2 regions of the Allobosea sp. NPDC055332 genome follow, and region 1 is predicted to be linked to the other one. Evidence: predicted binding sites of a transcription regulator. Region 1 holds the regulator's gene; the other holds the start of a gene.

Region 1 (7,661 bases):
CGGGCCAAGAGCCCGGGGTCGGCCACGCCACGCCCGCGCAAGCCCGCTGCCCGTCCGCCGAGCCACCCGGCCGGTCATCACAGCAATGGCGGCGCCGGGCTGACCCGTGGCAACACGGCGCTCGCCCCGCAATTTTCGCCCGAGATCGAAGCCGAGGCGCAGGTCGCGCGCGCGCCAGCCCCATCCGAGGACGTGGTCGTGCCGTTCTCCGAGCGGGTCACCATCATGGAGCTGCGCGAATACATGTGCCGCTGGCCGATGGGCGACCCGACCTCGCCGGAGTTCCGCTTCTGCGGCGGCCGCAGCGCGACCGGCCTGCCCTATTGCGCCTATCACGCCCGTATCGCCTACCAGCCGGCGGCCGACCGCCGCCGCGACCGCAAGGCCATCCGCGCGTAACGACGCCTCTCGATAAAAAGGTTACAGAAGCCGGCCTTTGGGCCGGCTTTTTTGTCGTCGGACAGGCTTGATGCATGAGGCATCCATGGACACCGCCGCCGCTCACCCGATCGAGTATGCATGTGCCCTGCCGATCAAGGAGGGGCTGCTCCTGCTGGGACTGAGATCGCCACATCGCCGGAACCGGCCGTCCTGCTGGGACACGGTCGGCGGTCACGTCGAGCCGGGCGAGACCGCCGAGGCGGCCCTAGTCCGCGAACTCCAAGAGGAAATCGGCATCACACCGACGGGTTTCCGCCACTTCGAGACCATCGAGACGACCGAGACGGACGGCATCACACCCGCGCTCTGGCACCTGTTCACGGTGAGCCAGTGGACCGGCCGTGCGCCTGAGATCACCAATGACGAGCACAGCGAAATCCGCTGGTTCTGCTTCGATGAGGCCCAATCGCTGACACCGCTGGCATCGGAGGCCTATCGTCCGGCGTTCGCCCGGCTGGCCGAGGCCTTCGGGCCAGGCTGGTAATCGGACAGGCGCGCATGACGACATTCGCGATCTATCTCGGCGCGGCGCTGGCGGAGATCGCCGGCTGCTTCGCCTTCTGGGCCTGGCTGAAGCTGGACAAACCGGTCTGGTGGCTGCTGCCGGGCCTGATCCTGCTCGCGATCTTCGCCTGGCTGCTGACCCTGGTCGACAGCCCCGCCGCCGGGCGCGCTTTCGCCGCCTATGGCGGCGTCTACATCGTGGCGTCGCTGGCCTGGATGACGCTGGTCGAGAAGGTCCCGCCGGACCGCTACGATCTGGCTGGCGCAGCGCTCTGCCTCGCCGGCGCAGCGATCATCGTCGCCGCACCGCGCTGACGAAAACCGTCAGCCGCGCGCAAAAGTCTCGTCGAAGGCATAGCCGGCGCCACGCACGGTGCGCAGCGGATCCTTGGAATTGGCCGGGGTGATCGCCTTGCGCAGCCGCCCGACATGGACGTCGACGGTGCGCTCGTCGATGTAGACGTCGCGCCCCCAGACGGCGTCCAGCAGTTGCGCCCGCGAATAGACCCGGCCCGGCGCCTGCATCAGGAATTCGAGCAGGCGGAACTCGGTCGGGCCGAGATGCAATTCGGCGCCGGCGCGGCGGACGCGCCGCGTCGTGCGGTCGAGTTCGAGATCGCCGGCGGCGAGCAGGCCGGCGACATGGCCGGGCTTGGCGCGGCGCAGCAGCGCCTGGATGCGGGCGATCAGCTCGGGCAGCGAGAACGGCTTGACGACATAATCGTCGGCACCGGTGGCGAGGCCGCGCACACGTTCGGTCTCCTCGCCGCGGGCGGTCAGCATGATGATCGGCACGCGCTCTGTGTCACGGCGCGTGCGCAGGCGCCGGCAGAGCTCGATGCCGGAAAGGCCGGGCAACATCCAGTCGAGCAGGACGAGATCCGGCGTATGGTCGCGCAGATGCAATTCGGCGTCATCTCCGCGCGCCACGCTATCGACCTCGAAGCCCTCGGCCTCGAGATTGTAGCGCAGGAGCAGGGTGAGCGGCTCCTCGTCCTCGACGATCAGGATGCGTGCGGGCATGTCAGCGTCCGTTCAAGCGCCCGCCGGTTCAGCCATTGGCTGCCGGCAGGTCGACGAGGATGTTGGTGGTGTCGAGCTTCGGCCGGCTTTCATCCATGGACTGGCCGGTGACGAGGTAATGGATGGTCTCGGCGATATTGGTGGTGTGGTCGCCGATGCGCTCGACATTCTTGGCGCAGAACAGCAAGTGCGTGCAGAAGGTGATGTTACGCGGATCTTCCATCATATAGGTCAGAAGCTCGCGGAACAGCGAGGTGTAGAGCGCGTCGATCTCGTCGTCGCGGCGCCAGACTTCCATCGCCTTCTGCTCGTTGCTGGCGGCATAGGCGTCGAGCACGTCCTTGAGCTGGGCCTGGACCAGGCGGCTCATATGCTCGAGGCCGACGACAGCGCGATGCGGCGGCGAGAACTGTCCGGAGATCGCGACGGCGCGCTTGGCGATGTTCTTGGCGAGGTCGCCGACGCGCTCGATGTCGGCGGCGATGCGGATCGCCGAGATCAGCTCGCGCAGATCGTTCGCCAGCGGCTGACGCCGGGCGATGGTCAGGACGGCCTTCTCCTCGACCTCGCGCTGGAGGTTGTCGAGACGCTGGTCGGCACTGATGATCTTCTGGGCAAGCGCGGTGTCACGGCGGACCAGCGCGACGGTGGAGTCGCCGAGCATGCGCTCGGACATGCCGCCCATCTCGGCGAGGCTGCGGCGCAGGCCTTCGAGATCGGCGTCGTAGGAGCGGACGATATGGTCGGACATCGGGGCGTATCCTTTGGAGCTGGCCGACGCTGAGGACTCAGCCGAAGCGGCCGGTGACGTAGTCCTGCGTCTGCTTCTTGTGCGGGTTCATGAAGATGGTGTTGGTCGCGTCGAACTCGATGACCTCACCGAGATACATGAAGGCGGTGTACTGCGAGATGCGCGCCGCCTGCTGCATGTTGTGGGTGACGATGACGATGGTGAAGTCGCTCTTCAGCTGCTCGAGCAGGTCCTCGATCTTGCCGGTCGAGATCGGGTCGAGCGCCGAGGTCGGCTCGTCGAACAGGATGACCTCGGGCTTCTGGGCGATGGTGCGGGCGATGCAGAGGCGCTGCTGCTGGCCGCCGGAGAGGCCCATGCCGGAACTCTTCAGCTTGTCCTTGACCTCGTCCCAGAGCGCGGCGCGGCGCAGCGCGCCCTCGACGCGGTCGTCGAGCTCCGACTTCGGCGGCTTCTCGTAGAGGCGGATGCCGAAGGCGACATTGTCGTAGATCGACATCGGGAAGGGCGTCGGCTTCTGGAAGACCATGCCGATGCGCGAGCGCAGCTCGTTCACGTCGACATTGTTGGAGATGATGTTGCGGCCGTCGAGCAGGATCTCGCCGGTCGCCTTCTGCTCGGGATAGAGCGAGTAGATCCGGTTGAAGATGCGCAGCAGGGTCGACTTGCCGCAGCCGGACGGGCCGATCAGCGCGGTGACGTGCCGGTCGCGGAAATCGAGGTTGATGTTCTTCAGCGCCTTGTGCTCGCCGTAGTAGAAATCGAGGTTCTTGACGGCGATGCGGACCGGCGCTTCGGCGTCCAGCGTCTGCGGGCTCAGTTCCAGGGTCGAGAGCATCTGCATGGTCCTTCCGATCGGACGCTGATCACTTGCCGCCGCGCACGATGCGCCGGGCGACGATGGAAAGCACGAGGATTGAGACGGTGATGATCAGCGAACCCGCCCAGGCGAGCTGCTGCCAGTTCTCGTACGGGGCGGAGGCGAACTGGTAGATCGTCACCGGCAGGTTGGAGACGCCGCCGACGAGGTTCGGCGAGAACCAGAAATTGTTGTTGAGCGCGGTGAAGATCAGCGGCGCGGTCTCGCCGGCGATGCGGGCGAGCGCCAGCAGGATGCCGGTGACCATGCCCGACTTCGCCGCCCGCCAGGTCACCGAGGTGATGACGACCGAAGGCGGGGCACCGAGCGCGGCGCCGGCTTCGCGCAGCGAGCCCGGCACGAGGCGCAGCATGTCCTCGGTGGTGCGCACGATCACCGGGATCGCGATGATGCCGAGGGCGACGCCGCCGGCCCAGCCGGAATAGCCGCGGAACGGCTCGACCATGATCACGTAGACGAACAGGCCGATCAGGATCGAGGGCGCCGAGAGCAGGATGTCGTTGATGAAGCGGATGAGGTCGGCGAGCTTCGAGGCCTTGCCGTATTCGGCGAGATAGGTGCCGGCGAGCACGCCAATCGGCGTCGCCACGGCGATGCCGAGGAAGGTCAGCACGATCGAGCCGACGATGGCGTTGGCGAGGCCGCCGCCCTCCGTGCCGGGACCGGGCGTGATCTGGGTGAAGGTCGCGGCGGAGAGCCCGCCCAGCCCCTTCACGATCAGCATGCCGAGGATCCAGAACAGCACGACGATCGCGATCAGGGTGAAGCTCGTCGCGATGATCTTCATCAGCCGGTCGGCGGTGCGGCGCGAGGAGCGCACGCGGCCCCATTCGACATGCGGCGTGGTCATGGTCTTTGCGGGTGTCGCCATGGTCATTGTCGAAGCTCCCGCTCAGTAGCGCTTGACGCGCGCAACCAGGAGGCGCGCGATCACGAGGACGACGAAGGTGACGAAGAACAGGATGCAGCCGAGCGCGATCAGCGAGTTGAGCTGCAGGCCGAGCGCCTCGTTGAACTCGTTGGCGATGCGCGAGGCGATGGTCGAGCCGGGGTCCATGATCGAGGAGGACAGCCGGTTGGCGTTGCCGACGACGAAGGTGACCGCCATGGTCTCGCCGAGCGCGCGGCCGAGGCCGAGCATGACCGCGCCGATGATCGAGACGCCGGCCTGCGGCACCAGGACGTGGCGAACGACCTCCCAGGTGGTCGCGCCGATGCCATAGGCGCTTTCGCGCAGCACCGAGGGGATCTGGTCGAGCATGTCACGGGTGATCGAGGCGATGAACGGGATGATCATGAAGGCCAGGATGATCCCGGCGGTCAGGATGCCCAGCCCCGAGGGCGACCGCGAATACAGGATCGTGCCGACGATCGGCATGCCCTCGACGATGTTCGAGAGCGGGATCTGGACATAGGCGGCAAAGAGCGGCGCGAAGACGAACAGCCCCCACATGCCGTAGATGATCGAGGGTACGGCGGCGAGCAGCTCGATCGCGGTCGAGACCGGCTGCTTGAACCAGGGCGGTGCCAGCTGGGTCAGGAAGACGGCGATGCCGAGCGAGAGCGGGACGCCGACGACGAGCGCGATCAGCGCGGTCGAGAGGGTGCCGACGATCGCCGGCCAGGCGCCATATTGCTCGTTCTGGGTGTCCCAGACGCTCGAGGTCAGGAAGCCGAAGCCGAACTCGCGGAAGGCCGGCCAGCCGCCAATGACCATCGAGACCATGATGCCGGCGAGCAGCACCAGCACAAACAGGGCCGCCAGGAAGCTGGCGTTGCGGAAGATGAGATCGAAGGTCCCCATCGGGGTCTTGCGCACCGGCGCGCTCGGTGCGGCGAACTGATCGGTCACGGCAGACATCCGTGGTTACTCCGGTCTCGTAAGGCGACTATCGGGGCGAAACGATACTCTGGTCGTCGCGAAGCGGGGGCCGTAGCCGGCCCCCGCCCCGTATTCTCGTCGCGGGAGCGATCAGAAGATCGGCTTGCCCGCCGGATCGGTGACGCCCTTCCAGGCGTTGCGGACCTGATCCTTGACGTTGGCCGGCAGCGGCACGTAGTCGAGGTCGAGGGCGAGCTGGTCGCCGCTCTTATAGGCCCAGTCGACGAACTTCAGCGCGGCCTGCACCTCTTCCGGCTTCTCCGGCTTGGCGTGCACGAGCAGGAAGGTGGCGGAGGTGATCGGCCAGGCCTGGGCGCCCTTCTGGTTGTTCAGCGAGATGCCGAAGCCGGGAGCCTCGTTCCAGTTGGCGTTGGCGGCAGCGGCCTGGAAGGCCTTGTCGTCCGGCGCCGGGAAGTTGCCGTCGGCGTTCTTGACGAGGGCGTGGGCCAGCTTGTTCTGCTTGGCATAGGCGTATTCGACATAGCCGATCGAGTTGGCGACCTGCTTGACCGAGGCCGAGACGCCTTCATTGCCCTTGCCGCCGATGCCGACCGGCCACTGCACGGCCGTGTTGGTGCCGATCTTCGACTTCCAGTCGGCCGAGACCTTGGAGAGGTAGTCGGTGAACACGAAGGTCGTGCCCGAGCCGTCCGAACGGTAGACCGGGTTGATGTTGGCGTCGGGCAGCTTGAGGTCGCCGTTCAGCGCAACGATCTTCGGGTCGTTCCACTTCTTGATGTTGCCGAGATAGATCTCGGCGATCAGCTCGCCCGAGAGCTTGAGCTTGCCCGGCTCGACGCCGGCGATGTTGATCGCGGGGACGACACCGCCCATCACGGTCGGGAACTGGATCAGGCCGTCCTTGGTCAGCTCCTCGCCCTTGAGCGGGGCGTCGGTGGCGCCGAAGGCGACGGTCTTGGCCTTGATCTGGCGGATGCCGCCACCCGAGCCGATCGACTGGTAGTTCAGGCCGACGCCGCTCTCCTTCTTGTAGGCCTCAGCCCACTTCGAATAGATCGGGAAGGGGAAGGTCGCGCCGGCGCCGGTGATGTCGGCGGCCTGGGCAGCGCCCGTCAGGCCGATCGCAGCGGCCGTGAGAATGAGAAGTTTGCGCATCAGATGTCCTCTTTCGGATCGCAAGTGCAGCGGCCCTGCTAGAACACCGGCTATATGACAGCTGGATGACACACAGTCATGAAAGCGCAGCAGCGGTCGTCACAAATCGTTAACGGACCGGCTCGGGCAGACGCGGCAGGATCGCCCGGAAGGTCGCGCCTTGGCCGACGACGCTCTCGATCGTCAGCCGGCCGCGATGGCGCAGGACGATGTGCTTGACGATCGCAAGGCCAAGGCCGGTGCCGCCGGCCTCGCGGCTCGCGGCCGTGTCGACGCGATAGAAGCGCTCGGTCAGGCGCGGTAGATGCTCGGGCGCGATGCCTGGGCCGTCGTCGCGCACGCTGAGGCTGGCCTCGTCGCCGGACACCCCAATGGTGATGTCGACCTCGCCGCCGCGCTGGCCGTATTTGATCGCGTTCTCGACCAGGTTCTCCATCAGCCGCAGCAATTCGTCGCGGTCGCCGGCGACGGTGACGGGCTGCTGCGGTACGGCGAGCTTCAGCGTCACCTCGCGCTCGCGCGCCATCAGCACAAGCGAGTCCAGGATCTCGCGGGCGATGCTGGAGAGGTCGACCGGCGTCTCCGGCGCGAGATGGGCGCGCAATTCGATGCGCGAGAGCGAGAGCAGATCGTCGACGAGGCGCGCCATGCGCAGGCCCTGCTCGCGCATGATCGCCAGAAAGCGGTCGCGCGCGGCGGCGTCATTGCGGGCCGGCCCCTGCAGCGTCTCGATGAAGCCGAGCACGGAGGCGAGCGGCGTGCGCAATTCATGGCTGGCATTGGCGACGAAGTCGACGCGCATGCGCTCGGTCATGCGCTGCTCGCTGAGGTCCTCGAAGGTCAACAGCACGGCCCGGCGCCAGCCGCTGCCGGCCAGCGCCGCGATATGGATGCGGAAGGTGCGCTCGACCGGCACGCGCTCGATCAGTTCGACCGCGCGGCGGCCGCCATGGCGCGAGACCTGCTCGATCGCGTCGATCAGATCAGGATCGCGCATCACCAGAGCGAGCGGCTTGCCCTTGGCGAGCGCCGGGACCAGGGCCGGAGCGGTCGGGCTCAGCGCC
Region 2 (7,661 bases), on a different contig from region 1:
GCAACCTGCTGGTCCGCCCGGTCGCGGCCAAATGGTTCATGAAGGACGCGGAGGTCGCAGCCCTGCAGGCCAGGACGGCGAGCGCCAACGCCACCGTCCAATATGGCTCCTTCGGCATCGGCAAGGGCGGATTCAACGGGCCGGCGCTTCTCGCCTGGGCCTTTGTCGGCCTGCCGCTCGCCTGGGGCGTCTGGATCACGCTCAGCAAGTCGCTGGCGCTCTTTCGATAGGCGCTGATTTCAGCCGGAGACCCCATGCGCTGCGCGGGGCCTCCGGCGATGTCCCCGCTTGCCGGTCATGCCGACAGCCAATGCAGCCCCCGCGGCGATAGCTTCAGCGCGACCTGGCCGCCGACCTCGAACAGCTCGCGGCCGGACTGGAATGGCATGTCGACGGCCACTTCGGTGGCGCCGATGCGCGCTCCGTAGCGAATGCTCGCACCGAGGAACTCGCGGTTGGCAATCACGCAAGGCAGGCTGAGTGCATCGTCCCCTGGCAAGCCCGCCTCGACGAGGCTGGCGTGCTGGGGGCGGAAGACGAGGGTGGCGCCATCGGGAATCGCGGAGCCCTGGTCGATCGGGATTCTCGTCCCTCCCTCGATCTCGAAGCTGCGCTCCGCGCCGCCGCCGACGACGCGTCCCTTCAGGATATTGGCTGTGCCGAGGAAACCGGCGACGAAGAGGTTGGCGGGCCGCTCATAGAGCTCCATCGGCGTGCCGACCTGCTGGACGATGCCGTCATTCATCACGGCGATGCGGTCGCAGATCGAATTCGCCTCCTCCTGGTCATGGGTGACGAAGATCGTGGTCAGGCCGAGCCGCTGCTGCAGGTCGCGTAGTTCGCGCCGGACCTGTACCCGCATCTTGGCGTCGAGATTGGAGAGCGGCTCGTCGAGCAGCAGCACCTTGGGCTCGACCGCGACGGTGCGCGCCACGGCGACACGCTGCTGCTGGCCGCCGGAGAGCTGCGAGGGCCGGCGCTCGGCGAGATGTACGAGCCCGACGAGGCCGAGCGCCGCCTCGACCCTCCGCTCGATCTCGGCGCGCTTCACGCCGCGCTCCTCCAGGCCGAAGGCGACGTTGCGGCGAACACTCATATGCGGCCAGAGCGCATAAGACTGGAAGACCATGCCGACGTCGCGCTTCCATGGCGGCAGGCCGGAGATGTCCTGTCCGCCGATCGCGACGCGGCCGGTGTCGGCATGGTTGAAGCCAGCGATCAGCCTGAGCAGGGTGGTCTTGCCGCAGCCGGACGGGCCGAGAAAGGCGAAGAACTCGCCCGGCTCGATCGCAAGGTTCACGTCCTTCAGCACATGGTTGTCGCCATAGGACAGGTTGACGCCCTCGATCGCGACCGAGACGGCCGGCGTGGTCAGGGAGACGTTTGCGTTCATGTCAGTGGCCCATTCCCTTGGCCTTCTGGCTGCGTTCAACGATGAGGTGCGAGAGGAAGGTGCAGGCGGCGACGAGCACGACCGCGACGACGCCAAGCGCCGCGCCTGGCCCGCGCCCGGCGGCCGACTGCATGAAGACGTAGAGGCCATAGGCCAGCGGTGCGTCCGAGTTGGACTGAACCAGCATCAGCGTTGCGGAGAGCTCGACCGCCGCGGTCGCGAAGGAAGTGACGAAGCCGGCGAGGATGCCGCCGGTCATCAAGGGCACGACGATGCGGCGTACCGTGCGGGCCTTGGTCGCACCGAGATTCTCGGCCGCTTCTTCCAGCGAGACCGAAATCTGCTGAAGCGCGGCATGGCACGCCCGCAAGGCATAAGGCAGGCGGCGGATCGCCAGCGCCAGCACGATGGTGATCCAGAGCGCGGCGAGCGGCGTCCCGTCCGGCAAGGTGATGCCGTAGAAGGTCCTGAGATAGCCGATGCCGAGCACGACGCCGGGGATCGCGAGCGCGGCTGTCGCCATCCAGTCGAGCCATTCGCGGCCGATCAGCTTGGTGCGCAGCACGAGATAGGCGATGGCGACGCCGAGCACGACGTCGATGCCGCCGGCGAGCGCGGCATAGATCAGCGTGTTCTTGATGTAGAGCGAGCTCTCGCCGAAGACGCGGCCATAGTGGGCAACCGTAAAGCCGTCGGGCAGCGGCGAGAACGACCAGATCGTCGCGAAGGAGAGCAGCAGCAGTGCCAGATGCGGCGCCAGCACCAGCGCCAGGATCAGGATGACGACGCCATAGCCGAGGATAGCCTCGTGCGGTCGCATGACCCGCTGGGCGAGCCCGCCGCCGCCACGTTGGGTCGTGGCGTAGTCGCGCCCCTTCAGCGCCAGCGCCGAGAGCCACATCGCCAGCACCGAGGCGACAATCAGCACGACCGAGATCACGTAACCCATCGGGTCGGCGATGCCGATCGAGGTCACCCGCAGATAAGCCTGCGGCGCCAGCATGTCCTTGACGTTGAGCAGCAGCGGCGTGGCGAGATCGTCGAAGACCTTGACGAAGACCAGCGAGGCCCCGGCGAGATAGCCCGGCAGCGCCAGCGGGAAGACGATGCGCCGGAACAGGCGGAAGCCGGAGGAGCCGAGGTTCTGGGCGGCCTCCTCCATGGCGCGGTCGATATTGCGCAGCGCCGCCGAGAGGTTGATCAGGATGAACGGGAAATAGTGGAGCGACTGGACGAAGATGACGCCGTTCAGCCCCTCCATGAAGTCGATCTTGAAGCCGAGCCAGTCGTCGAGCAGCAGGTTGATCGAGCCGTTGCGGCCGAAGAAGAGCTGCATCGCCACGGCGCCGACGAAAGGCGGCATGATCAGCGGCAGGAAGCCGAGCGTCTGCACGATCGCGGCGCCGCGAAAGGCGAAGCGCGTGGTGAGATAGGCGAGCGGCAGCGCCAGTACCGAGGCCCAGACCACCGACATCGCCGAGACGTAGAACGAGTTCCACAGCGAGCGCATGAACAGCTCGGTGCGGACGAAGTCGTAGAAATTGACCAGCGTGAAGGTCGAGGTGCCCTTCTCGGTGAAGGCGACATAGATCACCGTCGCCACCGGCAGCACCAGGAAGACGAGCAGAAAGGCCGCGATGGCGAGCGCCAGCGCGATCTGGCCGGGCGTGGCGGAGAACGCGCGGGCGCGGGAGGGGGTCGTGGGGACGGCGGTCATCGGCTTTGGGCTCGCGATGTCATGTCGATCGACCTCTTCCGTCATGGTCGGGCTTGTCTCGACCATCCACGTCTTCGCGCAGCTGATCGAATGCCGCGTTCAAGACGTGGATGCTCGCCACAAGGGCGAGCATGACGGTGTGAGCCTGCTCAGCGGGCCGCCTTCAGCGCCTCCTCGGCCTTGGCCTTGGCCTTGGCGTAGTTATCGCGGGCGAAGCTCGCCCATTGCGCCTCGACCTCGGCTTGGCGCGCGCCCTTCTCCTTGCCGCCGGTGAAGGCGCCGCGCAGCTCGGGGCTCGCGGCTTGCGCCTCGGTGACCGGCAAGGCGGCGATCAGGGTGCGGGCCTCGTCGGCGAGCGCCTTCGCCTGGGCGTTGGGCTTCTTGGCGAGCGCGGCATCGACCTCGTGCAGCGTCTTGGTGACACCCTTCAGCGCGTCGAGCTGGAAGGAGATCAGCTGGTCGAACAGCGTGTCGACCACGGCGGTGCGGGCCTCCGACTTGTCGACGTCGAAGCCGATCATCTTCTGGAAGCGCGGATCGGTGAAGGGGTTGGGATAGTCGGCCCCGGCCTTGGCGTAGACGGCGGGGTTGACCGGCAGGCGGCGGATGCCGGGCTCGAGCAGCACCTCCTGGCCCGCCGGCGAGAGCAGGAACTCGATGAAGGCCTCGGCCGCCGCCTTGTTCGGCGGATTGGCGATGATGCCGACATTGGCGGGAACGACCGTGGTCACCGTCGGATAGACGAACTTGACCGGGAAGCCAGAGGCCTGGGCCGAGAAGGCGAAGAAGTCGATGACGATGCCGACGCCGACCTGGCCGGAATTGACCGCCTCCGGCACACCGAAAGAGCGCTCGGTGATCGAGCGGAAATTGCCCGACATCTCCTTCAGCGTCCGCCAGCCCTTCTCCCAGCCTTCGCCCTGCAGGATGGTCTCGACCGTCAGATGCGTCGTCCCGGAACGGGCAGGCGAAGCGATCGAGACATGGTCGTAGAAGACGGGCTTGGCGAGGTCCTGCCAGTCCTTGGGCTCGGGCAGCTTGTTGGCCTTGGCATAGCGCTCGTTCCACATGATGCCGTAGCCGGATGCCGCGAAGCCGAAATAGAAGCCGGCCGGGTCGTTGATCGGATAGGAGCCGATCTTGTCGGGGATGCCGGTCGCCTTGGGCTTGTAGGCTGAGAGCAACTGCTTGCCCTTCAGCACCTCGAAGGCGTCGGGCGCCGAGGCCCAGAACAGGTCGACCTGGTTGTTGGCCTTGGTCTCTTCGACATATTTCACGCCGGCATTGGTGTTGCGGTTCTGGACTTCGAGGGTGACGCCCGGCACCGCCTTCTCGAACGCCTTCTTGATCGGGTCGGTGACGTCCTTCGAGAACGAGGTCACCACCGTGACCTTGCCCGACGGCGCCTGCGCCTGGGCGACCGTGGCGGCCAAAGCCAATCCCAGCGCCGAGACGAGCGCGATCCTGCGTGTAAACATCCAGTCCTCCCTTGGTCGTTCTTCATCCGCCGACGTCGAGGTCCGCGGAGGGCAAGTCCGGGAATCCGGATCGCCGTTGTCGCAAAACTGTCACAAAAAGCACAAGCGTGCCATCCCGCTCTCTGCCGCCTGCCGGACGAACTGGTGAGAGGCCGTTCCTTTACCGGCAATACCCAACCGAGCGCTGAGCCGGCTCTCTTTTTGAGTAAGCGGCGGCCACGAACAGGCGGACCCCCGTCCGGACCGATCCAAGAGCCGGAGTCTTCTTGCAGAATCCGTCGCTGCGTCTTTCCAGCGGACAGCATCGCGCCGCGGTACAAGAAAGGTCGTGAAGCTGCCCGTCCCGCCATCCGGACTGCGATCAGGCCGGCTATTGCGGTGGATAACGCAACTTTAGTCGTAAGACTTGGCGCTGCACGCGGCTGGAATATGACAGTTCCGTGTCACATACTATAGCCAGCTCATAATCAAGATCGACCGGGAGAGACGCCGACTATGACCAAGATGCTGACTTGCCTAACCGCCACGACCTCGCTGCTGCTGGGCCTCGGTCTCACTGGGGCGGCGCAGGCGCAGGACGCCTGCCCCAATCGCGGCCAGCTCGACACGATGTATTGCGACGCCAACAAGGACCTGGTCGCCGACGTGCCGACCGACGCCTCGAAGCAGAAGGATCCGTCGGCGCTGGTCTGGGCCTATACGCCGGTCGAGGACCCCGCCGTCTACGCCAACATCTTCAAGCCGCTGACCGACCATCTCGCCGCCTGCACCGGCAAGCGCATCGTCTATTACCCCGTGCAGTCGAACTCGGCCGAGATCGAGGCCATGCGCTCCGGCCGCCTGCACTTCGCCGGCTTCTCGACCGGCCCGACGGGCTTTGCCGTCAACCTCGCCGGCGCAATCCCGTTCGCCGCCAAGGGCTCGGCCGCGGGCGTGCGCGGCTACAATCTCGTCGCCGTGGTGAAGAAGGACAGTCCCTACCAGAAGCTCGCCGACCTCAAGGGCAAGAAGGTCGCGCACACCTCACCCTCATCCAATTCGGGCAATCTCGCCCCGCGCGTGCTCTTTCCCGAGCATGGGCTCGAGGCCGACAAGGACTACAAGCCGCTGATGTCGGGCGGCCACGACAAGTCGATCCTCGGCGTGGTCTCTGGCGACTACGACATGGGCGCCGTGGCCGGTGACGTCTATGAGCGCATGATCGTACGCGGCACGATCAAGAAGGACGACACGCGCGAGATCTATCGCAGCGCGATCTTCCCGACCTCGTCATTCGCCCATGCGCACGACCTCAAGCCCGAGCTCGCCAAGAAGCTGACCGACTGCTTCTTCTCCTTCCGCTTCACGCCGGAGATGACCAAGGAGTTCAACGGCGACGACCGCTTCCTGCCGATCACCTACCAGAAGGACTGGGCGGTCGTGCGCGACGTCGCCGAGAAGTCGGGCACGCCCTACAACAAGTCGGCCTATGACACCGAGGCCAAGCGCGAGGCCGACGAGCTTGCCAAGAAGAAGGCGCAGCAGCCCGCGCCGGCCAAGGCTCCCTGACACGAAAGCCATAGCAAGCTCATGAGCGCGCTCCCCGCAGCAGAGGCGCCCGGCCATGGCCGGGCGCTCGTCATCCGCAACCTCGTCAAGGAGTACCGCAAGGGTCAGCCGGTCCTGCGCGACATCTCACTGAGTGTCTCCGAGCCCGGCATCGTCGCGATCATCGGCCCCTCCGGCACCGGCAAGTCGACGCTGATCCGTTGCATTAACCGGCTGGTCGACCCGACCTCCGGCTCGATCATGCTCGGCGGAACCGATCTGGCGAAGCTGCAAGGCGAGCCTCTCAGGGCTGCGCGCCGGCGCCTCGGCATGGTCTTCCAGGAATACAACTTGGTCGAGCGATTGACGGTGATCGAGAACGTGCTTTGCGGCCGGCTCGGCTATGTCCCGGTCTGGCGTGCCTGGACGCGGCGCTTCCCCGAGGCGGACATCGCGCGCGCCTTCGCGCTGCTGGAATCGGTCGGCCTCGGCGATTTCGCCACCCGCCGCGCCGACCAGCTCTCCGGCGGCCAGCGCCAGCGCGTCGGCATTGCCCGCGCGGTGATGCAGGAGCCCGATCTCATCCTCGCCGACGAGCCGACCTCCTCGCTCGATCCCAAGACCTCGGTCGAGATCATGGAACTGCTCGCCAAGGTCGGGCGCGAGCGCAATATCCCCGTGCTGGTCAACATCCACAACGTGGCGCTGGCCCGCCGCTATGCGCTGCGGATGATCGGCATGTCCAAGGGCCTCGTGATCTATGACGGCCCGCCGGCCGGGCTGCGGGACAGCCATCTCGCCGAGATCTATGGCGGCGAAGGCTGGATGGAATGAGCGCCGCTCCTGTCAGCGCTGGCACCAGCTTGCGCAGCCGCGCCTTCCCGCCGAACTGGCCGCTGCGCTTCGGCGCACTGCTGTTCGTTGCCTATGTGATCTATGCGGCGGGGATCGTCGACATCCGCTGGGAGCGCTTCGTCCAGGGCCTCGGCAATGGCGCGCGCTTCCTCGGCCGCATGTTCCCGCCGAACCTGGCGCACGACAAGATGCAGCTGCTCGCGCAGGGCATGCTGGAATCGCTGCAGATCGCGATCATCGCGACCGGCGCCGGCGTGCTGCTCGCGTTGCCGGTCGGCCTCTGCGCCGCGCGCAACCTGATGCCGCTGCCGGTGACGATCCTGGCGCGTGGGCTGATCGCGCTCTGCCGGACTTTCCACCCGGTCATCGTCGCCATCCTCTTCGTCAAGGCGGTCGGCTTCGGCGCGCTCGCCGGCATCCTGGCGCTGATCGTCGCGACCATCGGCTTCATCGCCAAGCTGATCGCCGAGGCGATCGAAGAGATGTCGATGAAGCCGATCGAGGCGCTACGCGCCGCCGGCTCGCCCTTCCTGTCGGTCGTCACCATGGGCGTGGTGCCGCAGGTGCTGCCGCGCTTCATCGGCTTTGCCGCCTACCAGCTCGATTCGAACCTGCGCAATTCCGCCCTGGTCGGCCTGGTCGGCGGCGGTGGCATCGGCGCCACCCTCTTCACCGCCTTCCAGCGCTTCGA

Evidence for each region. The regulator PhoB, encoded in region 1, activates phosphate uptake and scavenging genes when phosphate is short. The targets are predictions, from matches to a motif close to TGTCATNNANCTGTCAT.
Region 2: a site for PhoB is predicted at 5,018-5,034, ahead of phnD (phosphate/phosphite/phosphonate ABC transporter substrate-binding protein). Genes of this name have one in related genera too.

Annotation. Positions count from the first base shown of each region.
Region 1 covers NZ_JBSHMO010000005.1:290,233-297,893, reverse strand. Annotated here, with positions in the region: gene ACWIGM_RS26915 (GcrA family cell cycle regulator) at 1-399, shown strand, start outside; gene ACWIGM_RS26910 (NUDIX hydrolase) at 485-925, shown strand; gene ACWIGM_RS26905 (YnfA family protein) at 940-1,260, shown strand; gene phoB (phosphate regulon transcriptional regulator PhoB) at 1,270-1,968, opposite strand; gene phoU (phosphate signaling complex protein PhoU) at 1,997-2,719, opposite strand; gene pstB (phosphate ABC transporter ATP-binding protein PstB) at 2,757-3,557, opposite strand; gene pstA (phosphate ABC transporter permease PstA) at 3,586-4,470, opposite strand; gene pstC (phosphate ABC transporter permease subunit PstC) at 4,492-5,460, opposite strand; gene pstS (phosphate ABC transporter substrate-binding protein PstS) at 5,572-6,597, opposite strand; gene ACWIGM_RS26870 (ATP-binding protein) at 6,707-7,661, opposite strand, start outside.
Region 2 covers NZ_JBSHMO010000004.1:793,189-800,849, forward strand. Annotated here, with positions in the region: gene ACWIGM_RS25320 (OFA family MFS transporter) at 1-230, shown strand, start outside; gene ACWIGM_RS25325 (ABC transporter ATP-binding protein) at 296-1,393, opposite strand; gene ACWIGM_RS25330 (ABC transporter permease) at 1,395-3,110, opposite strand; gene ACWIGM_RS25335 (ABC transporter substrate-binding protein) at 3,260-4,588, opposite strand; gene phnD (phosphate/phosphite/phosphonate ABC transporter substrate-binding protein) at 5,084-6,136, shown strand; gene phnC (phosphonate ABC transporter ATP-binding protein) at 6,158-6,949, shown strand; gene phnE (phosphonate ABC transporter, permease protein PhnE) at 6,946-7,661, shown strand, end outside.